Regions from separate parts of the Nonomuraea sp. NPDC049695 genome, predicted to be linked through region 1. Evidence: riboswitches for the same ligand, from Rfam matches in the RefSeq annotation. Region 1 holds a riboswitch; each other region holds the start of a gene.
The links. Region 1 has a riboswitch for cyclic di-AMP ahead of AB0J64_RS27890 (GH25 family lysozyme). Riboswitches for the same ligand answer to the same signal wherever they lie in the genome.

Region 1 (9,931 bases):
AGCTTGCCGGCCTGGCCTGGCACGAGATCACCCGTCAGGGCGACCGTGTAGCCGTCCACCTGGGCCGTCCTGACCGCCTGGGGCAGGGGCTGTGGCTTGTAGTCACCCGCGACCAGCAGATCCGTACCAAGAGTCAAGCCGCTGCCACCGGTGGGAGCGAAGTCGGCGAAGGCCCGGTAGGCGCCCGGGTCGTCCAGCGTCAGCTTCACCGACCACACACCGTCGGGGGCCATGTCCGGATGTACGTGCTGGAACGTCGCCAGATCCCGCGACACCACGATGAAGTGGAGCTTCTTGTCGTGCTGGACCTGATAGTCGGTCACCGGCTTGCCGTCGGATCCCGTCACGGTGAAGCGGAAGTCCGTGGGCTCGCCGGCCTTGATCGTCGTCAACGGGTTGAGGGTGTAGCCGTTCTGGGACACTTGGAGCCCCCCGGGGGTATTGTCCTGCGCTGTTGCGGTGGTCTCCTCATGGCCGTCGTGGCCGTCGGCGGCGGGAGCCGGATGGGCCGTCCCGTGGTCGGGCTTGGCCGGTGCCGGGCCGACGTCGCCCACCGCGTTCCCGACGCCCAGGGCGCCGCCGAAGACGACGGCCAGCCCCAGCACGTAGGCACCCAGTTTGGTCGCCGCGTTCATGCCGGATTCGCCACCTCGTAGCCCGCTTCCTCCACGGCCGCGACGATCGTCGCCGTGTCCACGGGGCTGTCGCTCTCGACGGTCAGCAGGCCGCTGGCCAGGTCAACCTCCACCGAGGTGATCCCGGCGACCTCGCCGACCTCTTCTTTCACCGAGCTCACGCAGTGGCCGCAGGTCATGCCCTTGACGGTGTAGGTGGCGGTAGCCATATCGATCAACCCTTTCCGGTGTGTTCGGTGCTGTCAGGAGCGGACGAGCCGCGCGATGGCGTCGGAAGCCTCTTTGACCTTGGCCTGAGCCTCGGGACCGCCCTTGGCGGTGGCCTCGGCCACACAGTGGGCCAGGTGATCCTCCAGCAAGGAGATGGCGACCGACTGCAGGGCGCTGGTGGCCGCCGACACCTGTGTCAGGACGTCGATGCAGTACTTGTCGTCCTCGATCATCCGCTGCAACCCGCGCACCTGACCTTCGATGCGACGCAACCGGCGCAGCTGGTCCTGCTTGCTGTCGCTGTATCCGACCATGTCTCCCCCTTCCGACACTCTCACCATACTATACCCCCCCACCGTATTTCAAACCCGAGCCGGACCCGTGCGGCGCGGCGCCGGTCCGTGCCCGGCGACCCCCAAATCTTTTACCGAGTCCTGCATCCCTTACAGGCACGGCACTTCAGTGCCGTCCAGCGACCGGCAGCGGCCAATCCGATTTGCCCTACTTGCACTATCTATGCCTATATGTCTATCTTTTGCCTAATCGCGACATAGATGTGACGACCTTTCACCGCATCGTTGCCGCTTGGTTGACCGGACCGTGCGCTGCCCTCCAGGGCAGTGTCCGGCCGCCGAATCCGCGTCTCGCGGAGCCGGGGACCCACCTTCTCGGGGTGAATCGGACGCCAGCCCAGCCTGCGCCCGTAGGGCACTTCCAAGCCCGAACCCGTCAGCTAACCCGGTAGGCGGCATGGAAGCAAGGAGTCAATGCCGTCATGCCCGAGCCTCGGCTTGCCGCAATCGCCCGTATTTCCCTCAAGAATCGCCTCAATCCCCTCACCCAGCGCGTCAGCTTCGCCGTCGCGGGTGCGATCCTCGCCGGAACGACCGCCATCGCCGGCGTGGCCACCATGACGCTCGCAGCGCCCACCAGCCACGTCCCGACGTACGAGGCCCAGCCTGAGACCGGGTCCCTCACCTACGGCCTGGACATCTCGAACTACGAGCCCCTGTACGACTGGAACGCCAGCGAGGCCCAGTTCGGCATCATCAAGGCCACGGAAGGCACGAGCTTCCGCGACGCCTCCTTCGCCAGGCACTGGCTCCAGTTGGGCAAGAAGGGCATCGTGCGCGGCGCCTACCACTACGGCCACCCCGGCAACGACCCCGTCGCGGAGGCCGAGCACTTCCTGTCCGTGGTGAACGCGCAGCCCGCCGAGCCCGGCGACCTGCTGGTCCTCGACCTGGAGACCACCGACGGCAAGTCCGTGGCCGAGGTCAACGCCTGGGCCAAGGCGTGGCTGTCGTACGTGAAGGCCAAGACGGGAATCACCCCGATGTTCTACAGCGGCTGGAACTTCGCGGACACCTACGGCAAGGGCCTGGCCGAATACCCCCTATGGGTGGCCCACTACAGCAAGGCCAAGGGAGCGGTCACCCCGCCCGCCGACTGGAAGTCCTGGACCATCCACCAGTACACCGAGTCCCCCATCGACCAGAACGTCTCCGCGCTGACCGTCGACCAGCTGCGCGGCCTGGGCCGCCGCGCAGCCTGAGCAGAGCAGCGGCCGCCAGAAGCCGGCGGGCTCGGCATGAGTCAGCTTGATGCCTCGGTTCACTCGCTGACGTACTGGTCGGCGTAAGCCTTCGAGGGCGCGATGGGCGTGATGACATCGATCAGGACGCCGTTGGGGTCGGCCACGATGAAGTGCCGCTGCCCGAAGTCCTCGCTGCGCAGTTCGAGCTCAGGTCGCAGCCCTTCACCGGCGACGAGCCGTTCCCACTCGGCATCGACGTCCTCCACCTCGAAGTTGAGCAGCAGCCCCTGCACCGGCACGCGATATCCCTCGGGCAGCGTCGGGTGGGTGTGGTCGAGCAGCGCCAGTTCGTACGCCGGCGGCCCCGGCCACCGCAGGCTCACGTACCAGGCCGCCTCGAAGGTCGTCTCGAAGCCGAACAGCCGGGTGTAGAAGTCGTGGGACTCGGTCAACCGCGACGTGCCGATGACCGGATAGAAGCTGGTCAGTATCACAGAACTCCCTTTCACATACCGACGGTATGCGAAGGTACGGTATTGACGTACCATCGGTATGTCAACGTGAAGGGAACGCCATGACCGACGGGGCAAGGGCCCGCCAGCGCGAGCAGACCAAGCGCACCCTGCTGCGGGTAGGCCGGCGGCTGTTCGCGACCCATGGCTACGCAGCGGTCGGCCTGGCGGAGATCGTGCACACCGCCGGCGTCACCAAGGGCGCGCTGTACCACCACTTCGCGGGCAAGGCCGACCTGTTCCGCGCGGTCCTCGAACACGTACAGCAGGAGGTCGCCCAGAAGGTGGCCGCGACCGCCGACGCCGAGGACGATCCCTGGGAGCAACTGACGGCGGGATGCCGGGCCTTCCTCACGGCGAGCACCGACCCGGACGTCCAGCAGATCATGCTCATCGACGGCCCCGCCGTGCTGGGGTGGAGCGAGTGGCGCGCACTGGATGAGGCCGCTTCGGCCCGCCACCTGGCCGAAGCGCTCACCACCCTCGTCGAAGAGGGCATCATCACGCCGCAACCGGTCGAACCGCTCACCCACCTGCTGTCCGGCGCCATGAACGAGGCGGCACTGTGGCTGGCCAGGTCGACCGACCCCGGCGACCTGGACGACACCTGGATCGCGCTCTCCCAGATGCTCCAGGCACTACGCCTCGAGCCGGCCCAGGCGGCCGCCGCGACGGATTGATCGCCGCACACCGCACTCCACTCTCCGGCCGCCTGATCGAAGAGGCCCGCAGGTCACCGATTCGGTGATCTCCGTTTCCAGGCAGGTGCGCACCTGCCCCAACCTGCGCGTGCAGCGTTTGTCCCTGACGCGCGGCTGCGACCCGTGATCCGGGCCGTCTACCTGCGGAGATCACACCTATCCCTGCCGGGCCACTCTCTCCCACCTGCGGAAACAGGGGTTGGAACCTGCTCACTCCGGAAAGGAGGAGGGGAGCGAGGCGACGGGGGGAGCCGCGAAATGCAGATCGTTGTAGACCTCACGCGCTGCCAGGGCTATGCGCAGTGCGTTTTCCTCGCACCGCAGGTGTTCGAGCTCCACGAGGAAGAGGGGTTGCTGTACACCCCAGCCGTCCCAGCCGACCAGGTCGAGCGCGTGCGCCAGGCTGCGGTGGCGTGCCCGGTCCGGGCCATCCTCGTGGGCGAGGAGGTGAGCGCCGGTGCCCGGTGATCTGCGGGACGGCCGCATCGTCATCGTCGGCGCGTCGCTTGCCGGGTTGAGGGCCGCCGAGACGCTGCGTGAGGAGGGCTTCACCGGCTCACTGACCGTGGTGGGGGATGAGCCCTACCCGCCCTACGACCGGCCACCGCTGTCCAAGCAGGTTCTGCTCGGCAAGGCGCCGGCGGACACCACGGGGCTGCCGATGCGCCGGGACCCGGAGGCCGACTGGCGGCTGGGAGTGGCCGCCACCGGCCTGGACCCTCTCGGAAAACGGGTGATGCTGGCCGACGGCGAGTCGCTGCCCTACGACCGGCTGCTGATCGCCACCGGGACCCGGGCGCGGCCCTGGCCCGACCCGGAGGAGGCCGCCCTGGACGGGGTGTTCACCCTGCGCACCCGCGACGACGCCGGGGAACTGGCCGAGCGGCTGGCCGCCGGGCCGAGGCGGGTGCTGGTGATCGGCGGCGGTTTCACCGGCTCGGAGATCGCCTCGGCCTGCCGGGAACGAGGGTTGGACGTCACGGTCGCCGAACGCGGTCCTGCACCCCTGGTCGGGGCGCTCGGCGGGACGCTGTCGAAGCTTGCGGCCGTCATGCAACGCAACCACGGCGTGGATCTGCGCTGCGGGGTGACGGTCACCGCCCTGCACGGGGACGGGCGCGGCCGGTTCACCGGTGCGGACCTGTCCGACGGCAGTCGTGTCGACGCGGACGTGTGCGTCGTGGCGTTGGGAGCGGTCCGCAACGTCCAGTGGCTGACCGAGTCCGGGCTGGCAGCGGGCCCGCGCGGGATCGCCTGCGACGCCGGGTGCCGGGCCTTCACCATGTACGGGATCGTCACCGACGACGTCTTCGTCGCCGGTGATGTCTCCCGGTTTCCGCACCCGCTGTTCGCGTACCAGATGCTCTCCCTGGAGCACTGGGGCAATGCGGTCGCGCAGGCCGAGGTGGCGGCCTACAACATGGTCAATCCGGGGCCCCTGCGGCGCCCGCACCTTGCCATCCCGACGTTCTGGTCGAGCCAGTTCGGGCTCAACATCAAATCGGTGGGCGTGCCCACCTTCTCCGACCATGTGGTCATCGCCCAGGGCTCTTTGGAGGCGCGCCGTCTGGCGATGGTCTACGGCTACCAGGGTAGGGTCACCGCCGCGGTCACCGTCGACATGGCCAAGTCGCTCGAGTACTACCAGCACCTGATCGAGACCGCGGCTCCGTTCCCGCCCCCGCCCGGCGCGGCGGACCGTGCGATCGCCGCTGACGTCCCGATTCCGTCCGACGTGCCGGATCCGAGGGGGCTGTACCACGGCCCCACCGTGGCGCTCACCGGTCACCTACCCGATCGCCGGCTGACGGTGGTGCAGCCCACCGGCTGACCCACGTCCCGCCTGACCACGAGGAACCGCCATGAATTCCGACACCTTGCTGGCACGGATCACTGACTACGTGAACCGCCCCAACCCCTACCCGCTGTACGCGGAACTCCGCGAGGCCGGTCCCGTGGTGCGGCAGGCAGACGGCCGCTATCTGGTCGGCACCTACCACGAGATCACCACTTTGCTCCACGATCCGCGGATCAGCACCGATCCCCGAAGTCGTCCGGCCCCGCCCAGCGGTCCGTCGGAGGAAGTGCCGCCCCTGCCCTTCCTGCGGCTCGACGACCCCGAGCATCACCGACTGCGCACCCTGGCCATGCGGCCGTTCGGCCCACCGCACAGCCCCGGCCGCATCGACGCCATGCGCGGCCAGATCGCCGACATCACCAAGGAACTGCTCGAGGCGCTCCTGGACCGCGAGCAAATCGACATCGTCGACGACTTCGCCTACCCGCTGCCCGTCACGGTCATCTGCCGACTGCTCGGTGTGCCACGCCAGGACGAACCGCTGTTCCGGCAGTGGTCCGACGCGATCGTCGCAGCTGCCGACGTCAGGCCCGAAGAGGACACCACCGAGCCTGACCGGGCGGGCCGCCAGGCACGGGCTGAGATGGGCCGGTACCTGGTGGATCTCGCCGACCAGCGCCGGGGCCATCCGAGCGACGACATGCTCTCCGCCTTCATCAACGAACCCGACCCGGCCATGCGGCTCACCCGCGAGGAACTCGCGGAAACCGCCGTACTGCTGCTGATCGCCGGACACGAGACCACGGTCAATCTGATCGCCAACGGGGTCCTCACCCTGCTGCGCCAACCAGACCAGCTGGAGCGGCTGCGCCGCGACCCCGATCTGTTGCCCAGCGCTGTGGAGGAACTACTGCGCTACGAACCCCCGGTCCACATGCGGGAACGTATCTCGCTCGCCGACGTCGACATCGCGGGCACCACCATTCCCAAGGGCACCTCCGTCGTGCTGGCGCTGGCCTCGGGCAACCGCGATCCCAAGCGGTTTCACGACCCCGACCGATTCGATCCCGCGCGCCCGGACAACCAGCACCTGGGCTTCGGCAGCGGCATCCACCTCTGCTACGGCGCACCACTCGCCCGCATCGAAGCTCAGATCGCACTCGGCGCACTGATCCCCCACCTCAACACGGCGACCCTGGTCCAGGACTCACCCCCCTACCGGCAGAACGCTATGCTCCGCGGACCCCGTCACCTTCTCATCGCGATCCGACAGCCCGCCTGACTCCGTCCCGGACACCGCGCCGGGCCGTCCGGCCTCCATCACGCTCGGCCGCGATGAGGATCTCGGAGGCGCATCCCCGCGGCGCGCATCGCGACCGCCGTCGCCGATGTGGGTGGCTTCCCTTGATCAGCACGGAGCAGGCGCGCCTCGCGGGCGCGATATCGCGCGAGGCCGCCTGCTCCGTCGAAGTGCTGATCCGTCAGAGGAGGCCGCGGGAGGCGAAGGCCTCGCGGACCGCGGTGGCGGCGGTGGCACCGCCGTGGCGTTGCGCCGCGGCCACCGTCGCCGCGGCGGCGGCGCGGAACGTGGTGTCCTTGGCGAAGTCGAACTGGGCGTCGATGATGATCGTGCTGCCCAGGCCGTCGCCCAGGCGGGAGCGGATGTCGTACAGGGCCGCCGACCAGATCTCACCGTCGCGGTGGACCTCGCCCACCACGTCCTCCGGATAGTGCCTGGTGCCGTCGAGTCGGCGCAGACAGTGCGGGGCGGAGGAGGTATAGGGCACCGAGTCCCAGTCGGCGACGCAGGCCTCCGGCGTGTTCGCGGGCACGCCGGTCTTCCAGCTCGTCACAGCGACGGCGAGATAGTCGCCGAAGCCCTCACCGATCGCACCGGATTCCAACGTGGTGCCGAAGCCGGGCACCTGGCCGTCCTGCACCGAGTGACCGTACTCGTGGACGATCACCTCGGCGTCCTCCGCGTCGTCCACACCACCCTTGCCGAGCGTGATGTTGGCCTTGTCCTCGCGGAAGAAGGAGTTGTCGCTGCCGTACTGGTTGATCCGCAGCTCGATCTGGCGCTGGTTGACCGGGCGCAACCGCGACCCGAAGCCGAGGGACTGAAGGTAGTGCTGGGCGGTGGTGACCCAGTAGTACCCCATCACCTGCTCGAACTGGTCGGTGTCGCGGTGGAAGGAGAACGTGCCGTTCACCGGCTTGCCCGTCTCGCTCTTGACCCGGACGTACCGCCCGGTGAGATTGCCGGAGCCGTCCAGGTCGGTGAGAGTGACGGTGCGGTAGGCGAGAGCGAAGGCGGTGCTGTCACGGTCCTTGTCGTCGGTCAGCGACTGGTCGCCGAGCGTCTGGACCGGGTTGGGGTAGAAGACCGTCGCGGTGGGCTCGGTGCCGGCGTCGGCGGCGCCGGGGACGAGCAACGCGGCGGCGGTTGCGAGGGCGAGGCAGGCGGTGGTTCGGTGGTGCCGGGGGGTGAACACGAACATTCTCCTCGTAACGGGGATCACCGCGCGAATGTACGGCTCAGAGTGGCCAGCTGTCACCTCCTGTGCCGAAATGGACCACATTGGGAGGTTCTCCACCACGGTGCCCCCTTCTGTGTGCCGCTCCGGGGACGCACAGAAGTCATCGCGCTGCACGAACACTGGGATTTGGCGGCCGATGTCTCGACCCGGTCTCAGGGGTTCTGGAAGGCGACTTCGGGGTTGGTGGAGGTCGGGCCGTCCAGCAACGGCTGCTGTTCGCCGTGCAGGTGCTGGTCGAAGAAGGCGCCCACGTACGACCTGGTGATCTCACCTGACCGCTTTCCCGGCAGCGGCGCGGTGGGGTCGGTGATCCCGGCCTGCTCGCCGAGGATGGGCAGGTCGATGAAGGTGAAGTGGCCGGAGCCGGCCACGGTCAGCCAGCGCTTCCAGCCGTCCAGGCGGCGCCAGTCCCGTAGCCAGGTGGTGTCCGTGGAGTCGGGCGAGTGCTGGGCCTTGGTGCCGAGCATGAGGAAGGGTCGTTCGCCGAGGCCGGAGGCCGGGACCGGTGCGAAGAACGTGCCGTCCATGTTCACCCCGGCGCGAACGCGGTGGTCGGCGGCCATGACGCTCGCTGCGGCGTTGCCGCCGAGCGAGTGGCCTGCGGCGCCGATCCGGCGGGGGTCGATCATCTTCCAGCGCTTCCAGGCGGGGGCGGGCCTGGCAGGATGGGTCAGCCGGCCGATGACGAAGGAGATGTCGGCTGCCCGGTTGGCGGCGGCCTTGGCCAGCAGCTTCTTCTCCTCCTCGTCGGAGGGAGCCTTCTCCACCGTCTCGCAGGCGAGGCAGGTCAGGGTGCGGCCGCCCGGGAAAGTCGTGCCGAACGACTCGTAGGCGTGATCCACGAGTGCGACGACGTAGCCCTTCGAGGCGAGTTCTTCGGCGAGCGTGGTCAGGGTGGCGCGGTTGAGGGTGAAACCTGGGGAGAGCACCACCAGGGGATGCTTGCCGCTGGCGGGGCGGGCGCCGACGTGGGCGTTCGTGCCGACGCCGGCGAGTTGTTCGGCCTTGAGAACGGTGTCGAGCTTCTGCCCTTTGAGGAGGAGACGAGCCTCGTCGAGGGTCATGTATGGCGCGGCACTTCCGCCGGCGCGGGCCGGGTAGTACATCGACACCATCAGCTCGCGCGCGCCGGCCGTGGGCATCCACAGGTCGCGGCGATTGCCGTCGACCAGATGCAGGGTATCGCGCCCGACTTCGTACTGCCCGGTGGGGCGAGGGATCGCGAAGCTCACATCGGAGATGTCCGTGGCGGCCGCGGTGGCGGAGGACGACGTCGAGGCGGCCGCCGCGGCCGACATCGGCAGGGTCAGCGTCAGGGTGAGGAGGACGACCGCGACGTTACGGCGAGTTCTGATCATGAGCAGCACTGTAGGAACGGCACCGCCATGCCTGACATGCCCGAAAGGCAGGCTCACGCCCTTACTTTCGTCAGTGTCCGCAGAGCGCGGTGGTCACGCACGCCGGTCACGAACAGCGCGGCGACCAGCAAGTAGAAGACCATCTCATACGACAACGTCCACATGGTGTTCAGCACGCCTGCCGCCCCGACGGCGTCCATCAGCATCGTCGCGTGCGCGGCCACCGAGGAAGCGTCCCTGGGCACCTCCTCGCGTACGGGGATCCACCACGACAGAGCCAGCACCACGCCGATGACCGCGAGGTAGAGCGGATAGAGGCGGAAGAGCCGGCCGATCCAGAAGGCCCGCACGCCGCCCTGCCGTTCCAGTGAGGCCGGGATGATGTACCCGCTGACCAGGAAGAAGACCAAGACGCCGTACACGCCCAGGTTGAACGAAGTGGGGCGTAACCAGGGCATCGCCCAGGTCGTCAGGTGCTCGCCCACGACCGCGAGCGCCCCGACGCCACGCAACGCATCCAGCCACGCCAGTCGGGTTGGCGCGGTGTGCGCGGCTTGAGGAGCTTGGGGAGGGGCCGTCACCACACGCCAAACGTATCGGAGCGATGATCCGCGGGCCGGCACATCGTCATCGCCGGCCT
Region 2 (9,931 bases), on a different contig from region 1:
TAACCCTGCTGGGGGTGCTGGGGCTGCTGACCGTAGGCATCGTCCGCCCGGTAGCCGACCACAGTCACGTCGGGGTCGGGCTCGCCTGGGCGGCGACCCGCGTTCTGTTGTCCGTATTCGGGATTGCCGGCGGGGTTGTCGCCGGATTCGTCCTGCGGATACGGCGGCTGTCCGGTGCTCACCGTGTCACCTCGCTTCGAGTGCGCATGTGGCACGTGTCAGGACACATGCCTGTGCTGCCCAACGTATCGACATAGGTATCAACAATCACCTTTCCATCTGGTCAAGATCCACGTCACCCGATGTCAGATGGAGCAGCATGCGGGTGTTGCCCAGGGTGTTGGGCTTGACGTGTTCCAGGTCGAGGAACTCCGCCACACCCTCGTCGTACGAGGCCAGCAGTTCGGCGTAGACCTCGGGTGAGACCGGTGTGCCCTGGATCGGGCGGAATCCGAGCCTCGCGAAGAAGTCGACCTCAAAAGTGAGACAAAATACACGTCGCAGACCAAGATCTTTGGCCTGCTGGATCAATGCGGAGACGATCCGGTGGCCGACGCCCATCCCCCGGCACTCGGGATCCACGGCCACCGTGCGGACCTCTGCGAGGTCCTCCCAGAGCACGTGGAGCGCGCCGCAGCCGACGACCTGCCCGCCCCGCTCGGCCACCCAGAACTCCTGTACGTCCTCGTACAGCGTCACGGTGGCCTTCTCCAGGAGCCGCGGCCCCGCGCCCGCGTAGGTGTCCACGAGGCGCCTGACGGTCCGCACGTCGGGCGTGCGGGCGCGCCGGACCACCACCGCGGTCTCGGGCGCTGTCAGCTCGGCCACCTGCTCCATGGTTCTCCAGAGTACAGATCTCATTACGGCTCGGACCTAACTCCCATGTCTCGGCCCATCCTGTTACATCTCGTGGCCGGACGAGCACGGAGCTCGGCCCGCTCGGGGTTTGTGCAGAAGCACGGACATAGGGGGCATAAGGTCTCTTCTGCCTAGGTGATCACGAGATCCCCTTGTGACCCTTCGGTTGTGAAACCTCTACAGACTTGGCAGTTCTGGTTGAGCGGGAACCCGGAGTGCATTAATGTCCAGCGACAATGTCCCCCGTATGTCGCGCGGGAGACACGCTCAATTCCCGCAAGGGGAGCCGGGGATCCACCGGTGGCGACCTGCGACGCCATCACAGGGGTGAGTCCGAGTCTCTCGGTAGGGCTGCTCCGGCCCGAACCCGTCAGCTAACCCGGTAGGCGCTCTATGAGAGGAGCTGGTAGGTGAAGCGCACGCGCAACGGTGGGGGGAAGCCGGCGGGCAAGCACGCCCGCCCTCCGGAACGGCCACGGCGGCCGCGCCACGTCGGTGTGGTGAGTCTCACAGTCGCCGCACTGCTGTTCGCCATCCCTGTCGGTTCGGCGTCCGCGGACCCCAAGCCCTCGCTGAAGGAGCTCGCCTCCCAAGCCGAGAAGCTGCACACCCAGATCGAGACGCTGACCGAGCAGTACAACGGCCAGCGGGAGAAGCTCAAGACGGCCAAGAAGGCCTCCGAGGCCGCGCAGAAGACGCTGACGACCAGCGAGTCGGACCTGGCCGCCAAGCGCGCGAAGGCCGTCCTGCTCGCCCAGAACGCCTACATCACGGGCGGCTTCACCAAGACCATGCAGTTCGCGACCTCCACGGATCCCGAGGAGTTCCTCAACCGCGCCGCGACCTCGTACGCGCTGGAGCAGGAGCAGGGCGAGGAGATCAACCAGCTCTCCAAGGCCATGGAGACGGCCTCCCGCGCCCAGGCGGGCGCCAAGGAGCGCATCGCCGAGGTCCAGAAGATCGTCGACGACCTCGACACGAAGCGCGACAAGATCACCAAGCTGGTGACCAAGGTCGAGAGCAGCCTGTTCAAGCGGGCACTCGGCGAGGCGGGGCAGCCCGGCACGCGCGCCGTGCGCGTCAACCTGCCCATCGCGGGCGCCGGCAAGGCGGCGGAGGCCGCGCGGTGGGCGCTCACGCAGCAGCTCAAGCCGTACGTCTGGGGCGCCGAGGGCCCGAGCTCGTACGACTGCTCCGGCCTCGTCATGGCGGCGTACCAGCGGGTGGGCATCTCGCTGCCGCACTACACGGGCGACCAGTGGACCGCCGGCAAGCACATCTCGCGCTCGGATCTGCGCCCAGGCGACCTGGTGTTCTTCTACGGCGACCTGCACCACGTGGGCATCTACATCGGCGGAGGCATGATGGTGCACGCCCCGCAGACGGGTGATGTCGTACGGATCGCGTCGATCGCCAGGCGGCCCTTCGCCGGCGCGGTGCGCATCGCCGACTGAGCCCCACCTCCGACGCTAGATCAGCTGGCGGCGCGCGGCCCAGGCCACGGCCTCGATTGCCGTGGCCACGCCGATGCGGTCGCAGATGCACCGTAATCTCCGGCGTACCGTGCGTCCGCTGATATCCAGACGTCGCCCTACCCGATCGACCGTGACTCCCTTGGCCAGCTCCGCCAGCAGCGCCAAATCAGCATGGCTTAGCTCAACGTCTTCAGTGAGCACATCCATCGGGAGCCCTCCCCCCAACAGCAGAACTTGGACCTCACAGATGGGCCAAAGCCGCTCCTCGCAGACCGTAAACGCATCGCGGAAAGGTCGTCAAGCATGACAATCGCCGCACTTGACGGGCGGTATTGACATGATCAGTTATATATGACGCACTCGCGATATGTCACGACTCCCGATAGCCGAGGTGTGATCTCTTCGGGTTCTCCCAGGCGCCATCAATGGGGCTTCGGACGTTCCCGATTTTGATCCGTTCGGGGCGGAGTTTCGGTGTGATCCATAAGCCGGGTATTGCCGGCTGAGCGCCCGATAAGCGATCTTCCATCCGCCCGCCCAACTACCAATCGCTCGCTTTGTACGGCGATTCCCTTCTTATAGGGAGATCCAGGTCAGGCCATCGGAATGGCCGCCCGGATCGGCGCAGCGGATCATTCGGAGACGCATGCTCCGATGGGCCCGCGGGTCACCGATCGGCCGCCGCCGTGCTTGTCTCGTCACCGCCCGCGCCAAGGGGCCTCGTTTCCGGGTGGACGCACCCGGCGCCCGTCGTGGCGATCACGCTTGCGCTCGGGTGCCTGATCGGGTGGAACGGCACCGTCACCGGCGACCTTGACCCGATGCTTACAACCGCCCTCCTATCGGAAAGCGGGCGAGCCGGAAGGTAGTTTCGCGACCACTTCCCGTGATGGATCAGGCATTGTCGGCGTCGTAGCGCTCCCTGGCCTCCTCGACGTCGCCGATGTGCGTCTCGGCCCAGCTCTTGATCGCGGCCACCAGCGGCATCAGGCTCTCGCCCAGCGGAGTCAGCGCGTAGTCCACCCGTACCGGCACCGAGGGAGTGAGCGTGCGCGAGACCAGGCCGTCGCGTTCGAGGCCGCGCAGGGTCTGGGTGAGCATCTTCTGGCTGACGCCCGCGATGCGCCTGGCCAGGTCGCTGTAGCGGCGCGGCCCCGCCGCCAGCGCGCTGAGCACGAGGGTGACCCACTTGTCGCTGAGGCGGTCGAGGAGCTTCCTGGAGGGGCATTCGGAGAAGTACGCGTCGAAGGCCTGCCTGGCCTCGTCGCGCCGCTCCGCCGCCGTCTTCGTGACCACGCTGTCCGCTCCTTCTCTTTGGGTGGGTTACGCACTTCCAGGTGCCTACTTACCAGAAGAGAGTAACTCTTCCTACGCTTGCCGGCATGACGAACAACATGCGTGCACTCATTGGCGGCTCCGGCGCTCCCCGGCTGGTGGAGGTGCCGGTGCCCACCGCAGGGCCCGGACAGGTGCGGATCAAGGTCGCGGCGGCCGGGGTGAACCTGTTCGACCTCGCCGTGGCAGCCGGGACGCTCGCGGACTACGGCGTGGCCCGCAAGCTGGACTCGTACGGGCTCGGTTTCGAGGCCGCGGGGACCGTCGACCAGGTGGGCGACGGGGCCTCGTTCCATGTGGGAGATGAGGTCGTCGCGCTGGTGGCGCGCCTGGAGCTGCCGGTGAAGGCGCAGGCCGAGTACGTGGTGGTCGACGCCTCGGCGGTGGCTCCGGCCCCGCGCGGCTTCACGGCGGCGGAGGCGGCCACGATCCCGCTCAACTCGCTCACGGCCTGGCAGTCGCTCGACCGCGCGGGCGTCGGCCCCGGCCGTACGCTGCTCGTCACGGGGGCCGCCGGGGCCGTCGGGGGCTACCTGGTCGAGCTGGCCACCCTGCGCGGCGCCCGGGTGGTGGCCGTCGCGGGGGCCGGGGACGAGGAGCTGGTGCGGAGGCTGGGGGCCGAGTGGTTCGTGCCGCGCGGCGAGGATGTGGCCTCCTCCGTACGCGCGCTTGTCCCCGGGGGTGTGGACGCCGTCGTGGACGCGGCCGTGCTCGGGCTGGCGGCCCTGGACGCGGTGCGGGACGGCGGGGCCTTCATCGCGCTCTCCGCGGGGGTCGCGCCGGTGGCGCTGCGCGGGACCGACGTCGTCACGGTGTTCTTCCGGTCCGACGCGGCCCAGCTCGCGGAGGTGGTGCGGCTGGTGGAGGCCGGGCGGCTGACGTTGCGGGTGGCGGACACGTACCCCTTGGAGAAGGTCGCCGACGCCCACGCCCGCCTGGCCGCCGGCGGCCTCCGCGGCCGCCTCGTCCTCATCCCCTGACGCGCCGACGCGCACCCTGCAGCCGGCGCTGTGGCTGAGGGTCGCACATGAGCGCCGAACACCGCCGCACCACGACCCACCGACGCGGCGCCCCCCGCAGCGTGGACGCGCGGGGGGCCGAGGCGGGTCAGTGGGTGGGCTTGACCAGCGGGAACAGGATGGTTTCGCGGATGTTCCTGCCGGTGAAGGCCATGATCATGCGGTCGATCCCCACACCCACACCACCCGTGGGCGGCATGGCGTACTCCAGGGCCTGCAGGAAGTCCTCGTCCAGCTGCATGGCCTCCAGGTCGCCGCCGGCGGCCAGGAGGGACTGCTCCGTCAGGCGGCGGCGCTGCTCGATCGGGTCGACCAGCTCCGAGTAGGCCGTGCCCAGCTCGGTGCCGAAGCCGATCAGGTCCCACTTCTCCGTCAGCAGCGGGTCCTCCCGGTGCTGACGGGTCAGGGGCGAGGTCTCCAGCGGGTAGTCCATGACGAACGTGGGCTGGACGATCGTGTGCTCCACCAGAGCTTCGAAGAGCTCCTGCACCAGCTTGCCCGCGCCCCACTTCGGGTCCCAGTGGATCTCGCGGCGGTCGGCGAGCTTGCGGAGCTCCTCCAAGGAGGTCGCGGTGGTGATCTCCTCGCCGACGGCCTCCGACACGGCGCCGTACAGGGTGATGCGGGGCCAGGCCGCGATCCCCAGGTCCACCTCCACCCCGTCATGGACGACCACCGAGGTGTCCAGGGCGGCCACCACGGCCTTCTGGTACATCCGCTGGGTCAGGTCGGCCATGTCGTTGTAGTCGAGGTAGGTGCCGTACGCCTCCAGCATCGTGAACTCGGGGTTGTGCGTGGAGTCGGCGCCTTCGTTGCGGAAGTTGCGGTTGATCTCGAAGACCTTCTCGATGCCCCCGACCACGAGCCGCTTGAGGTAGAGCTCGATCGCGATGCGAAGGTAGAGCTCCATGTCGTAGGCGTTGATGTGGGTCTTGAACGGCCGGGCCGTCGCGCCGCCGTGGATGGGCTGCAGCATCGGGGTCTCGACCTCGAGGTAGCCCTCCTCGTGCCAGAAGTCGCGCACCGCGCGCACCGTGGCGCTGCGGAGACGGGCCATCTTGCGCGCCTCGTCGTTGACGATGAGGTCGACGTAGCGCTGGCGGACGCGTGCCTCGGGATCGGTGAGGCCGACGTGCTTCTCCGGCAGCGGCCGCAGGCACTTGGCGGTGATCTGCCAGCTGTCGGCCAGGATCGACAGCTCGCCGCGCCGCGAGGTGATGACCTCGCCGGTGACGCCCACGTGGTCGCCCAGGTCGACGTCACGCTTCCACGCGGCCAGCGACTCCTCGCCCACCTTGTCGAGTGAGATCATGACCTGCAGGTCGGCGCCGCCGTCGCGGAGCGTGGCGAAGCAGAGCTTGCCGCCCACGCGGTTGAGCATGACGCGCCCCGCGACCGCGACCGTGTCACCGGTGGCGGTGTCGGGCTCCAGGCCCTGGTATTTCTCCCTGACCTCGGCGTTGGTCGCCGTACGTGGGAAATTCACCGGGTAAGGATCGACGCCCTCGCTGCGAAGGCGGTCGAGCTTCTCCCTCCGGATGCGCATCTGCTCGGGAAGTTCGTCGCTCACACCATCAAAGAGTAGGGGATATGGCGAACTGCAAGGCATCGTCGGTCCGCTGCAGGAGCGCTGCAGGATCTGTGCAAGGGCATTCGCCTATCAATGTCTCACGAGCTCAGGGGGGAGCCGGCAGGGAGCCGGTCCAAGGGGAGCTCAAGGAGAGAAGATGTTGAAGAAGATCGCTACCGGTTTACTCGCCGTCGCCGCCACCGGCGCAGTGGCCCTTTCGCTTCCTTCGGCCGCCAGTGCCAGCACGGCCGACAGCGACGACTACTCCAGCTCCTGGGGTCCCGTCTACGCCAAGCACTACCTCGCCAAGTCGCAGGGCTGGATCGGCGTCAACTGGGACGAGGACGGCGAGTCGAACGAGGTCACCGTGCGGGGCCGGCTCTACGACCTGGACAACCGCGACGCCGACGAGGGTGGCAAGTGCGCGTTCGTGAAGTTCGAGGCCAGCGACTTCGACCACGACTGGTCTCCGGTCTACACCAAGAAGTACTGCGGCTACCCCGGCTACAAGAAGTTCTTCTTCCAGGAGAACGACGTCTACAGCCTGCGGGTGAAGGTCTGCCAGATCGGCCAGTACAGCAGCTACCCGACGAAGTGCGGCTCCTGGTCGTACATCTACACCGCCGAGAGCGAGTGACGCATACGAGTGAGCGGCCCTCCTCATCCGAGGCGAGGGCCGCTTCTTCGCGTCAGGCCGTGTTCCTGTTGTAGATCAGGCGCAGCCCGATGAGCGTCAGCCAGGGCTCGTGGACGTCGATCGAGCGCGACTCGCCCACCACCAGCGCCGCGTGCCCGCCCGTGGCCACCACCGTCACGTCGTCGGGGTCGTCGGCCAGCTCGGCCGCCATCCGCTCCACGATGCCGTCCACCTGGCCCGCGAACCCATAGATGATCCCGGCCTGGAGGGCCTCCACGGTGTTCTTGGCGATCACCGAGCGCGGCCTGACCAGCTCCACCTTGTGCAGCTGCGCCCCGGCGGCGGCCAGCGCGTCGACCGAGATCTCGATGCCGGGCGCGGTGACCGCTCCGACGTACTCGCCCTTGGCCGACACCGCGTCGAACGACGTCGCGGTGCCGAAGTCGACGATGATGCAGGGGCCGCCGTACTGGTCGATGGCCGCCAGCGCGTTCACGATGCGGTCGCTGCCGACCTCTTTGGGGTTGTCCATGCGTACGGGCACCCCGGTGCGGATGCCCGGCTCCACGATCACCGCCGTCACGTCGCCGTAGTAGCGGCGGCACATCTCGCGCATCTCGTTGAGCACGCTCGGGACCGTGGAGCAGATGGCGATGCCGTTGATGTCGGCCCCCTTGAGCAGCGGCGACTGCGCCAGCAGGCCTTGGAGGACGACCGCGATCTCGTCGGCGGTGCGGCGGGCGTCGGTGGCCAGCCGCCAGTGCTCGATGACGTCCTCGCCCTCGAACAGCCCCAACACCGTATGCGTGTTGCCGACGTCGATCGTGAGCAGCATCAATTACCCCCGCAGATCCAGTGCGATGTCCAGGGCCGGCGCAGAGTGCGTCAGCGCCCCCACCGCCAGGTAGTCAACGCCAGTTTCGGCCACACCACGAGCCGATTCCAAGGTCAATCCCCCGCTGGCCTCGAGCGCAACCCTGTTTTTCGCCCGATTTTTCACCACTTGTACGGCATGGGCGGTGTCCTTAATCGTGAAGTTGTCCAGCAGGATCTCCTCGGCCCCCTCGTCCAGCACCGCCTCGAGCTGATCGAGCCGGTCGATCTCCACCTCGATCGGCAGGTCCGGGTAGCGCTCCCTGACCGCCCTGAACGCCTCGGCCACCCCGCCAGCCGCCACCACGTGGTTGTCCTTGATCAGCGCGGCGTCCGACAGCGACATCCGGTGGTTCACGCCGCCGCCGCAGCGCACGGCGTACTTCTCCAGGGCCCGCAGCCCGGGCAGCGTCTTGCGGCTGTCACGCACGCGCGCCGCCGTGCCGCTGATCGCCTCCACCCACCTGCCGGTCAGCGTGGCCACCCCCGAGAGGTGCGTGAGCAGGTTGAGCGCCGTGCGCTCGGCCGTCAGCATGGCCCGCACCGGCCCCTCGACCGTCATCAGCACGTCCCCGGCCCGCACCCGCTCGCCGTCCTTGGCCTTCCGGTCCGTACGGGCGGCGCCCAGCCGGACGAACACCGCCTCGGCCACGGCCAGCCCCGCCACGATGCCGTCCTTGCGGGCCACCACGTCGCCCGCGCAGACCTGCTCGGCCGGGATCGTGGCCAGACTGGTCACGTCGCCCGCCTCCTGCAGGTCCTCGGCCAGCGCCCGGTCGATCAGCGCGTCCACCTCGGCCGGGTCCAGCCCGGCGGCGGTGAGCTCCTGCGCCAGGCGCGACGGCATCGCGTCTCCATGAGGCGTGTACGTCATGCGGGGCCCCTCCTCGGTCAGGGCCACATCCAGATGGCCGAGCCAGTCGTTGTCGTCACGGGTGCCGTAGTCCTCGCGCCAGTGTGAGCCACGGGTCTCGAGCCTCGCCGCCGCCGCGCCGGTGAGCACGGTGGCGACGGTGAGCAGGTTCGTGGCCTCCCAGGCCTCGGTGCAGGCGGCCACCTCGACCGGTGTCCAGCGGGCGTCACGCAGCGCTCTGGCCGTGGCCAGCAGCGACCCGCGGCTGCGCAGCACGCTCGCCCCCGTGCTCATGTGGGCCTGGATCCTGGGCCTGACCCTCGGGTCCACCAGCCCGGTCGCCGCTCGGTCCTCGACCGGCTCGCCGGGCGTCGGGCGTGCCGCGTGGATGTCCTCGGCGATGCGCTCGGCGAAGACGAGCCCCTCCAGCAGGGAGTTCGAGGCCAGCCGGTTCGCGCCGTGGACGCCGGTGCAGGCCACCTCGCCGCATGCGTACAGGCCCTCGATCGAGGTACGTCCGTGCAGGTCCGCGCGTACGCCGCCGCTCGCGTAATGGGCGGCCGGGGCGATGGGGATCGGCTCGGTCGCCGGATCGATGCCGTGTTCGCGGCAGACGGCGTAGATGGTGGGGAAGCGGGACTCCCACTTCTCACGGCCGAAGTGGCGGCCGTCGAGGTACATGTGGTCGCGGCCCGTCTCTTGCATCCTGCGCGTGATCGCCTTGGCCACGACGTCGCGCGGCGCCAGGTCGGCCAGCTCGTGCACGCCCTGCATGAACCGGACCCCCTCATGGTCCACCAGGTACGCGCCCTCGCCCCTGACCGCCTCGGAAATCAGCGGCTGCTGACCGGTCGAGCCCTCGCCGAGCCAGAGCACGGTCGGGTGGAACTGGACGAACTCGATGTCGCGCACCACGGCCCCGGCCCGCAGCGCGAGCGCGACCCCGTCGCCGGTGGAGACGGCGGGGTTGGTGGTGGCGGCGTACACCTGGCCCATGCCGCCGGTGGCCAGCACCACCGCCCTGGCGCGCACCGCGCCCACCCCGTCACGGGCGCCCTCGCCCATGACGTGCAGCGTCACGCCCGTGGCCCGGCCCCTGGCGTCCTTGAGCAGGTCGAGCACCAGCGCGTGCTCGATCACCTCGATGCGCTGCTCGGCTCGGGCCGCCTCGACGAGCGCCCGCTGCACCTCCGCCCCCGTCGCGTCGCCGCCCGCGTGCACGATGCGGCGCCGCCGGTGGCCGCCCTCCCGCGTGAGCTGGAGCTCACCCTCGGGAGTGCGGTCGAACCGGGCGCCACGGGCCATGAGCCG
Region 3 (9,931 bases), on a different contig from region 1:
GCCGACAAGGTGTGGGACGGAGAAGTCGCACGGGGCCTGGGGCACCCGTACCTCGAGGTCCCGGACGCCGGCCACGGCATGGAGATCTTCGGCGACCCCGTCGCCTCGGCCCGGGTGCTCAAGGACGTGACGGAGGCCATGCACCGGTTCGTGGCGGGGCTGCGCGCGTAGGCATGCGGTGGCGACCGATCTCCCGTGGCGCCCTCGTCGAGGAACTGGCCGAGCGGGTCGCCGCGCGCCAGGGGTGGGTGCGGGTGGCGGTGGACGGTGCGCCGGCCGCGCGTCCCGGGACGCTGGCCGACGAGCTCGTCGCGCCGCTGCGGCTGCGCGGGCGGCCCGTGCTGCGGGTGTCGGCGGACGACTTCCTGCGACCCGCGTCGCTACGGCTGGAGCACGGCAGGACCGACCCGGACGCCTTCTATGAGGACTGGCTCGACGCCAAGGCGCTCACGAGGGAGGTCCTGGAGCCCCTGGACCCGGGCGGCTCCGGGCAGGTGCTGCCGCGGCTCTGGGACAGCCGTGTCGATCGGGCGTACCGGGCGCCGTACCAGGAGCTGCCCCCGGGAGGGGTGGTGATCGTCGATGGGACGCTGCTGCTGGGGCGGGGGCTGGCGTTCGAGATGACCGTGCACGTGTGGCTGTCGGCGGGGGCGCTGGAGCGCGGGTCGTCCGAGGACGAGCTGTGGCGGCTGCCCGCGTACGAGCGGTACGAGCGGGAGACGCGGCCTCAGCAGGCCGCCGACGTCGTGGTCAGGGCCGATCACCCGAGCAGGCCGGCACTTCTGGTCAACGAGAGCTGATCCTGGGTGGCCGCCGGGAAAGGCGGCCACCTGGTCAACGCGCCGTGGGGCGCTTGCCGTGGTTGGCCTTCTTCTTCTTGCGTGCCTTGCCCTTGCGTGAGCGCCTGGCCATAGCTCGCCTCCGACGATCGGCTGGAACCCAGAGCCTCTCTCGCCGCGATGACCTGCGCAAGCGCGGCACGCGAACTCACATTCCCCAACAATTCCGTGTCATAATTTGGTGGAATCTGTTGGAAGGAACGGGCGTGCTCGCACAACAGCGTCAGCAGACGATCCTCGAACGCGTGCGCAGCAACGGCGGCGTCCGGGTGGCGGACCTCGTCCGCGAGCTCGGCGTCTCCGACATGACGATCCGCCGCGACCTCGAGGTGCTGGCCGAGCGCGGGCTGCTGGAGAAGGTGCACGGCGGTGCCACGGCACTCGGCCCCGGCTCGACCGAGGAGCCGGGCTTCACCGCCAAGTCGGCCCGCCAGCAGCAGGAGAAGGAGGCCATCGCGCGGCGCGCGGCCGGCCTCGTCAGGCCGGGCACGGCTGTCGCGCTCTCAGCAGGGACCACCACGTGGGCGCTGGCTCGCCACCTGATCGGCGTCCCCGAGCTGACGGTGATCACCAACTCGATCCCCGTCGCCGAGGTCTTCCACCGCAACCCGCGATCGGACCGTACGGTCGTGCTGACCGGCGGCGTGCGTACGCCGTCCGACGCCCTGGTGGGCCCGGTGGCCGTGGCGGCGATCCGCCGCCTGCACGTGGACACGCTCTTCCTCGGCGTGCACGGGATGAGCGCACGGGCCGGGTTCACCACGCCGAACCTGCTGGAGTCGGAGACCGACAGGGAGCTGGTGGCGGCCGCCGGCAGGCTGGTCGTCCCCGCCGACCACACCAAGTGGAACACGGTCGGCATCAGCACGATCGCCGAGCTGAGCGAGGCCGACGTGGTCATCAGCGACGCGGGGCTGCCCGAGGACGCACGCACGGAGCTGGCCGAACGGGCCGGAGAACTGATCATCGCGGAGGGCTCGCCTTGAAACGCACCATCACCCACCTGGCCGACGGCCGAGAGCTGATCTACTTCGACCGGCGTGACGACGCCGACAGGAGCGCGCTCGACCGGCGGACGCTCGACCCCCGGCCGGTGGCCTCCGAGCTGCGTTACGACCCGCTGACCGAGGAGTGGATCGCGATGGCGGGGCACCGTCAGACGCGGACGTTCCAGCCGACGGGATCGGCGAGCGAGTGCCCGCTCTGCCCGTCGTCGGACACGCGGTCGTCGGAGATCCCGGCGTACGACTACGACGTGGTGGTGTTCGAGAACCGATTCCCCTCCTTCTCCGGAAATTTCGGTACCTATCAGGACGTGGGCGGGTTGAGCGAGGTCCGTCCTGGGGTGGGGAGGTGCGAGGTGGTCTGTTTCACCTCTGAGCACTCGTCCTCCTTCTCCAGGCTCTCCGACGACCAGGTCGAGCTCGTCATGGAGGCGTGGGCCGACCGTACGGCCGAGCTGTCCGGGATCGAGGGCGTGGAGCAGGTGTTCTGCTTCGAGAACCGGGGCGAGGAGATCGGCATCACACTCGCCCACCCGCACGGCCAGATCTACGCCTACCCGTACGTCACGCCCAGGACCAAGCTCCAGCTCGACGCCGCCAGGCGCTACACGAAGGGCAATCTGTTCGCCGACGTGCTGGCCGCAGAGCGGGCCGAGGGGACGCGGGTGGTGGCCGCCAACGAGCTGTGGACGGCCTTCGTGCCCGCCGCCGCGCGCTGGCCGTACGAGGTGCACATCTACCCGCACCGGCAGGTGCCCGACCTGGCCGCGCTGTCGGAGGAGGAGCGCTCGGCGTTCGCACCGCTCTACACCTCGGTGCTGCGGGCCTTCGACGGCCTGTTCGGCGTCGTGATGCCGTACATCTCGGCCTGGCATCAGGCGCCCGTGCGGCGGGACCGCGATCTCGCGTACCTGCACCTCGAGCTGTTCAGCATCAGACGGGCGCCGGGCAAGCTCAAGTTCCTGGCCGGGTCGGAGTCGGCCATGGGAGCTTTCGTGAACGACGTGCTGCCGGAGGAGGCCGCGCGTATGCTTCGATCACAAGTAGATCACTATTAGATTGCTAGTTAGGGTCGCATTACTCGTGATCTACCACTAACATCCCTTTTGCACCGGTTGTCACGACCGTTGCGCGCCTAATCCCGGGCGTGTCGCCCGGGAGCCGGGGACCCATCTAGTTCTGGGGTGAGTCCGACCACGTGTCGGTAGGGCATCTCCGCGCCCGAACCCGTCAGCTAACCCGGCCGGCAGAGGGAGAGGAACATTCCACGTGGCGGCTGCGTCCCCGGTGTCCCCCGTGACTCTTGCCATCGGTCTCATCACCGCCGCCGCCGTCGCCTTCCTCCCGGCGACCGCGGCGTCGGCGGCCCCCAAGCCGTCGGAGACCCAGCTTCGCGCCCAGCTCAAGCAGCTCAACAGCAAGGTCGACAAGCTCATCGAGACGTACAACCTCAAGCGCGTCGAGCTGGCCAAGGCGCAGCAGGCCGCCAAGGCCGCCAAGGAGCGCCTGACTGTCGCGGAGCAGACGCTGGCCGCGGCCGAGCAGCGGGTCGCCGACATCGCCAGCATGCGTTACCAGAGCCACGACCCCTCGGTGCCGGCCGTCCTGCTCTCCGCCGACGGTGGCGGCGTGGCCCTGCTGGAGCAGCTCACGGCCGAGCAGCAGGCCGTCGTGCAGGGGGTGGCCAAGGCCCGGGACGACAAGAAGAGCGCCTCCGACCAGGCCGCCGCGCTCACCGCACAGATCAGCGCGGACGCGAAGCAGGTGTCCGCGCAGCGCGATGAGGCCCAGGACGTCATCGACGACATCCAGAAGAAGCTCCAGGACCTGGTGCCGTTCGGTCCTGGCCGCAGTGCGAACGGCAGCTGGGCGCCGGAGCTCCCCACGGGGTCGGACAACATCACGGCCCGTACGCGGCTGATGAAGGGGGAGGTGGCGAAGGCCTTCAAGCTGCCGTACGAGGTGGGCTGCTTCCGCTCGGGCTCCAGCGGCGAGCACCCGCTGGGACGGGCCTGCGACTTCATGATGAGCACCGGCGGCACGACGCCCTCGGCCGCCAACAACGCCCTGGGCGACCGCATCGCGGCGTGGGCGCTGGAGAACAAGGACAAGCTCGGCGTCAAGTACGTGATCTGGAAGCAGCGCATCAACATGGGCTCGGGCTGGCGGGCCATGGCGGACCGCGGCAGTATCACCGAGAACCACTACGACCACGTGCACATCTCCATGAACTGAACTCGGTCGGGCCGCCTCCAGATAAGGTCAACCCCCATGAACGACTCTCGGACACCCCCGCCGCTCACCGGCGACGAGCGGACCGTACTGAACAACTGGCTCGAGTGGCACCGTGCCACCCTGGCCTTCAAGTGCGCCGGTCTGTCGGAGGAGCAACTGCGCCTGCGCTCCGCCCCGCCCTCGACGCTGTCCCTGCTCGGGCTGGTGAGACACCTGGCGCACGTCGAGCGCGTCTGGTTCCGTCGCGTGCTGAACGGCGAGGACATTCCCAAGCTCTGGGACAAGGACCGCGACAACGACGCCGACTTCAACGACGTGGACACCGCCTCGGTCAAGGAGGCCTTCGCGACCTGGGAGGAGGAGATCGAGCTCGCCCGCGCCATCTCGGCCGCCAAGCCGCTGGACGCCGTCGGCGACCGCAACGGGCAGGAGTGCTCGCACCGCTGGATCCTCGTGCACATGATCGAGGAGTACGCCAGGCACAACGGCCATGCCGACCTGCTACGCGAGCTCATTGACGGGGCGACCGGAGACTGACGGCCCCGACGGCGGGGCGATCCCGGCTCCGCCGTGACAACTGAATCAGGGTTCGGTGCGGAACAGGGCCCAGACGGCCTTGCCGCCGCGGGCGAGGGGGTCCCAGCCCCAGCACTGGCTGTACGTCTCGACGATGTAGAGGCCGCGCCCGTTCTCCGAGATGAAGTCCGGCTCCTTGGGGCGCGGCACCTCGTCGCTCGGGTCTGCCACGGCCAGCAGCACGTGCGGCTGTACGCGCATCAGCAGGAGCTCGATCTCGCGTCGCCCCGCCGCGTACATCGCGTAGCGGACCGCGTTGGTGACCAGCTCCGACACCACCAGTGCGGCGTCGTCGCTGAGCTCGTTCAGCCCCCAGCTCCGCAGGGTCGAGCGGGTCACGTCCCTGGCCGTCTTCACGGAGTCGGCCTGAAAGGGCAGCGGGCACGCGGTGGTGTCCGGCTTCCCGCCCATGAGCAGGCGGTCGAAGCCCACCTCTCGGGTGATCTGCAAAGCATCGGCAGTGGCCAGAGGATCCTCCACCATGCCGCCGATACCTCCCCGTTCAGCCCGAGTTAGTGCATGTTTGGCCCAATATGCACTAAGCCATCATGGGTCACGATCGCTGCAGCTGCAAGACCCAAATGCACGTGCAGTTGCATTGTGCAGCAGCAAGCGGCGTTTTGGGGCATTAGTCTCCTAATCGGACACGAGGTTGAGACCTTGTCATACCCGGCAATGTGGTGTCACTGTGTGTGCGGACCTTGATAGGAGGCAAAGTGACGCAGAACCAGCCGGGTTCCGGACCGACGGCGCTGCGCATCCTCCTGGGCTCCCAGCTGCGCAAGCTCAGGGAAGCAAAGAACGTCACTCGTGAGGAGGCCGGCCACCTCATCCGGGGCTCGGAATCCAAGATCAGCCGCATGGAGCTGGGCCGAGTGGGGTTCAAAGAACGCGACGTGGCGGACCTGCTGACCCTGTACGGGGTCGTGGACAAGCAGGCCCGCGCCGCCGTACTCGACCTGGTCGCCACCGCCAACGAGCCGGGTTGGTGGCACCGGTTCAACGATGTCCTGCCCACGTGGTTCCAGGCGTACGTCGGCCTTGAAGAGGCCGCCGCCCGGATCAGGACCTACGAAGTCCAGTTCGTGCCGGGACTCTTGCAGACCAAGGAGTACGCAAGGGCCGTCGTGACCGCCGGATCGGCGGGCATCGGGGCCGAGGAGATCTCCAGGAGGGTGGATCTCCGGCTGGAGCGCCAGCGGATGTTCGAGAGGCAGGACGGCCCCGTCTTCTGGGCGGTCATCGACGAGGCCGCGCTACGGCGGCCCATAGGCGGCGTCGAGGTGATGCGCGCTCAGATCGAACACCTCGTCGAGCTGATGCGCCAGCCCAAGATCACGATCCAGATCATGCCGTTCAGCTTCGGCGGGCACAGCGCGGAGGGCGGGGCGTTCAGCATCCTGCGCTTTCCCGACCCCGACCTGCCCGACGTCGTCTATGTCGAGCAACTCGCCAGCGCGCTGTACCTCGACAAGCGGGAGGACGTGGACCGATACACCGAGGTGATGGAGCGGCTCTGCGCCGTGAGCACCACCCCGGATGAGACGGTCGGGCTGCTGCGGACCATCGCGGACGAGTTCTGACGACGGACTGCGCATGATCGTGGACGACTTGTGGCGGTGAGGGCGTCGTTGTTGGGTATGCATCTGCCCTAGACTGGCTTTCGGCGTTGGATCCCGCCGTGGCGGAGCATGCCCCAACGCCGCTCATGTGGGCGCGGCGCGTGAGCCGAACCGATGGACGCGCCCGCGATCACTCGTAGCTTGATCAAGGAGACCATTCCGTGAAGACCGCTGTCGAGGAGCTAAGCCCGACCCGGGTCAAGCTCACTGTCGAGGTGCCGTTCGACGAGCTGCGCCCCAGCATGGATGCGGCGTACAAGAAGGTCGCGCAGCAGGTGCGCGTCCCCGGGTTCCGGCCTGGCAAGGTTCCGGCCCGCATCATCGAGCAGCGCTTCGGCCGGGCGGTGGTGCTGGAGGAGACCCTCAACGACGCGGTGCCCAAGCTGTACGGCAAGGCCGTCGACGAGGTCGACGTGTTCCCGGTCGCCCAGCCCGACATCGAGGTCACGAAGATCGACGACGGTGAGCAGATCGAGTTCACCGCCGAGGTCGACATCCGGCCCAACTTCGAGGTGCCCGACTACCAGGGCCTCGAGGTCACGGTCGACTCCGCCGAGGTCTCCGACGAGGACGTCGACAAGCAGCTCGACTCGCTGCGCCAGCGCTTCGCGACGCTGACCGGCGTCGAGCGCGCGGCCGCCAACGGCGACTTCGTCGTCATGGACCTCCGCGCCGAGATCGACGGCACGAACATCGAGGAGCAGCAGGCCAGCGAGGTCTCGTACGAGGTCGGCGCCGGCTCCGTGCTCCAGGGCCTCGACGCCGCGCTCGAGGGCATGTCCGCGGGCGAGGAGAAGAGCTTCAAGACCGAGCTGGTCGGCGGCGAGAACGCCGGCGAGGAAGCTGACGTGATCATCACCGTCAAGTCGGTCAAGGAGAAGGTCCTGCCCGAGCTGGACGACGAGTTCGCCCAGCTCGCCAGCGAGTTCGACACGCTCGACGAGCTCAAGGCCAGCATCCGCGAGCAGGCCCGCCGCAACAAGCTGATCGACCAGGTCGTCCAGTCCCGCGAGAAGGCCCTCGACACGCTGCTCGAGCAGATCGACATCCCGCTGCCGGAGAGCGCGCTCAAGGCCGAGGTCGACGCCCGCAAGCACAACCTCGACCACCAGATCGCCGAGAGCGGCCTGAGCCGCGACGCCTTCTTCCGCCTCTACCAGACGACGGAGGAGGAGCGCTTCGACGAGTTCGACAAGAACTCCGCGCGTGCGCTCAAGGTCGGCTTCGTGCTCGACAAGATCGTCAAGGCCGAGGAGCTGGGCGTCTCCGAACAGGAGCTGACCAACTTCGTGGTGCGTCGCGCCATGGAGATGGGCGTGCAGCCCAACGAGCTGGCCAAGCACCTGGCCGACAACGACCAGCTGACGCTGGCCATGGTGGAGATCGTCCGCGACAAGGCCAAGGCCGTCCTGGGCGACGCCGCCAAGGTCGTGGACACCGACGGCAACGAGGTGGACGTCAAGGCCATCTACACCGAGCTCAACGGTGAGGAGGTCGTGGAGGAGGAAGCCGCGGCCGACGAGGACAAGCAGGAGGCGTAACCCCCTCCGCCGACGGTGCGGGCCCTGAGGTCCGCGCCGTGGCGAATTGCGGTCCTGAGCCCCCGAACCAGCCGGTTCGGGGGCTTCGCCTCTTCTCGGGGGCGGAGGCGGGACTTCCGGCGTCCTGCGGCCACAGGCGCGGCTAGGCGCTCGTCCGCCTCTCCGTCTCTCCGGCGGGGATCGGCGGGCCGGCAGGCCGTACGGCGGCTTCATAGGGCTCGTAGGGCACCTGGAGCGGTTGCCTGCCGGCAACCGCTGTCACCCGGACTTCCGGGGACGGACCGGGTGAGGTCGGGCCGAAGATGGCAGGCAGAACCTTGTCCGAACCTGCGCCGTCAGCGAACAGTACGGGGGACCGGGCATGAGCTATGCGCGGCGCGCGTTAAGGTCACAAGCAAAGCCAATCGATTACGACGCATCGGAAGGTGACGCTGTGACCAGCCCGCCGACCTTCTATCAGCCTGAGTCTCGAGGCCGTGAGAACGGCTCCGCCTTCCGGCTTGAAGACCAGCTTTACCAGCGCCTGCTCCGGGAACGCATCATCGTGCTGGGTCAGGAGGTCAACGACGAGATCGCCAACCGCATCTGCGCCGAGTTGCTGCTGCTCGCGGCAGATGACCCCGACCGCGACATCTCGCTTTACATCAACTCGCCGGGCGGCTCGGTGAGTGCCGGCATGGCCATCTACGACATGATGGAGTATGTGCCGAACGACGTGTCCACGGTCGTGATGGGCATGGCCGCCTCGATGGGGCAGTTCCTGCTCACTGCGGGTGCCAGGGGCAAGCGTTACGCCCTGCCTCACGCCAGGGTCATGATGCACCAGCCGTCGGGCGGCATCGGCGGTACCGCCGCCGACATCGCCATCCAGGCCGAACAGATGCTCTACGTGAAGAAGACGCTTGCCGAGCGGATCGCTTTCCACACCGGCCAGCCGCTGGAGCAGATCGAGGCCGATTCCGACCGCGACCGCTGGTTCACGGCCGAGGAAGCCAAGGACTACGGCTTCATCGACCACGTGGTGCGCAGCGCGCGGCAGGTGCCCTCCGCGGGCCCGGTCTCCTAAGGGGGAGTAGAAGTGAACATCCAGAGCCGCTACGTTCTCCCCTCCTTCGTCGAACGCACGTCATACGGCGCGAAGGAGATGAACCCGTACAACAAGCTCTTCGAGGACCGCATCATCTTCCTCGGAGTGCAGATCGACGACGCGTCGGCCAACGATGTGATGGCCCAGTTGCTGACGCTGGAGTCGCTCGACCCCGACCGTGACATCAGCATGTACATCAACTCGCCGGGCGGTTCCTTCACCGCCATGACGGCGATCTACGACACCATGCAGTTCGTCCGGCCGGAGATCCAGACGGTCTGCCTCGGCCAGGCGGCCTCGGCCGCGGCCGTGCTGCTGGCCGGCGGCACGCCGGGCAAGCGGTTCGCGCTGCCCAACGCCCGGGTGCTGATCCACCAGCCGTCCACCGAGGGCGGTGGCCAGGGCAGCGACATCGAGATCCAGGCCCGCGAGATCCTTCGCATGCGCAATCTCCTCGAGGAGATCGTGGCGAGGCACTCGGGCAAGACCCCCGCCGAAGTCCGCAAGGACATCGAACGCGACAAAATTCTCAACGCGGACGAGGCGAAGGCGTATGGTCTGATCGATGACATCATCCCGTCCAGGAAGAAGCGAGCTCAGGCCGTAGCTTCCTGACGAGACGTGACGCGCCGGGGCGCTGCCCAATAGGGCACGTTCCGGTGCGACTCGCCGCTAGGGGGCTCACTGAGGGCCCAGAAGACGGTAACGTCGAAACCTGAGCGGTTCGGCCTAGTCCGGAGGATGTCCGGAGACACTGCTCGCGGCAGCAGGGCGGTCCCACGCAAAGGAGTATCTGGGGTGGCACGCATCGGCGACGGGGGAGACCTGCTGAAGTGCTCTTTCTGCGGAAAGAGTCAGAAGCAAGTCAAGAAGCTCATTGCCGGTCCAGGCGTCTACATCTGCGATGAGTGCATTGATCTCTGCAACGAGATCATTGAGGAGGAGCTCTCCGAGTCCTCCGAGCTCAAGTGGGACAACCTGCCCAAGCCGAGGGAGATCTACGAGTTCCTCGACGCCTACGTCATCG

Region 2: it holds a riboswitch for cyclic di-AMP, as region 1 does, so the genes downstream of both, AB0J64_RS50575 (NlpC/P60 family protein) here and AB0J64_RS27890 (GH25 family lysozyme) in region 1, are expected to answer to the same signal.
Region 3: it holds a riboswitch for cyclic di-AMP, as region 1 does, so the genes downstream of both, AB0J64_RS35650 (hypothetical protein) here and AB0J64_RS27890 (GH25 family lysozyme) in region 1, are expected to answer to the same signal.

Annotation. Positions count from the first base shown of each region.
Region 1 covers NZ_JBFANV010000035.1:18,300-28,230, reverse strand. The annotation lists gene AB0J64_RS27905 (hypothetical protein) at 1-635, opposite strand, end outside; gene AB0J64_RS27900 (copper ion binding protein) at 632-844, opposite strand; gene AB0J64_RS27895 (metal-sensitive transcriptional regulator) at 878-1,159, opposite strand; cyclic di-AMP (ydaO/yuaA leader) riboswitch at 1,465-1,608, shown strand; gene AB0J64_RS27890 (GH25 family lysozyme) at 1,621-2,400, shown strand; gene AB0J64_RS27885 (VOC family protein) at 2,460-2,876, opposite strand; gene AB0J64_RS27880 (TetR/AcrR family transcriptional regulator) at 2,957-3,574, shown strand; gene AB0J64_RS27875 (ferredoxin) at 3,854-4,063, shown strand; gene AB0J64_RS27870 (FAD-dependent oxidoreductase) at 4,053-5,426, shown strand; gene AB0J64_RS27865 (cytochrome P450) at 5,458-6,675, shown strand; gene AB0J64_RS27860 (M36 family metallopeptidase) at 6,875-7,888, opposite strand; gene AB0J64_RS27855 (alpha/beta hydrolase) at 8,086-9,291, opposite strand; gene AB0J64_RS27850 (acyltransferase) at 9,345-9,872, opposite strand.
Region 2 covers NZ_JBFANV010000116.1:17,744-27,674, reverse strand. The annotation lists partial or broken gene AB0J64_RS50585 (hypothetical protein) at 1-257, shown strand, start outside; gene AB0J64_RS50580 (amino-acid N-acetyltransferase) at 268-837, opposite strand; cyclic di-AMP (ydaO/yuaA leader) riboswitch at 1,113-1,263, shown strand; gene AB0J64_RS50575 (NlpC/P60 family protein) at 1,359-2,312, shown strand; gene AB0J64_RS50570 (LuxR C-terminal-related transcriptional regulator) at 2,328-2,540, opposite strand; gene AB0J64_RS50565 (helix-turn-helix domain-containing protein) at 3,228-3,629, opposite strand; gene AB0J64_RS50560 (NADP-dependent oxidoreductase) at 3,728-4,648, shown strand; gene lysX (bifunctional lysylphosphatidylglycerol synthetase/lysine--tRNA ligase LysX) at 4,776-6,296, opposite strand; gene AB0J64_RS50550 (hypothetical protein) at 6,415-6,894, shown strand; gene AB0J64_RS50545 (type III pantothenate kinase) at 6,947-7,729, opposite strand; gene AB0J64_RS50540 (L-aspartate oxidase) at 7,733-9,931, opposite strand, start outside.
Region 3 covers NZ_JBFANV010000053.1:64,665-74,595, forward strand. The annotation lists gene AB0J64_RS35630 (hypothetical protein) at 1-171, shown strand, start outside; gene AB0J64_RS35635 (uridine kinase) at 174-800, shown strand; gene AB0J64_RS35640 (DeoR/GlpR family DNA-binding transcription regulator) at 1,046-1,825, shown strand; gene galT (galactose-1-phosphate uridylyltransferase) at 1,822-2,901, shown strand; cyclic di-AMP (ydaO/yuaA leader) riboswitch at 2,966-3,106, shown strand; gene AB0J64_RS35650 (hypothetical protein) at 3,140-4,078, shown strand; gene AB0J64_RS35655 (DinB family protein) at 4,115-4,615, shown strand; gene AB0J64_RS35660 (ATP-binding protein) at 4,661-5,137, opposite strand; gene AB0J64_RS35665 (helix-turn-helix transcriptional regulator) at 5,371-6,237, shown strand; gene tig (trigger factor) at 6,438-7,817, shown strand; gene AB0J64_RS35675 (ATP-dependent Clp protease proteolytic subunit) at 8,251-8,883, shown strand; gene AB0J64_RS35680 (ATP-dependent Clp protease proteolytic subunit) at 8,896-9,519, shown strand; gene clpX (ATP-dependent Clp protease ATP-binding subunit ClpX) at 9,703-9,931, shown strand, end outside.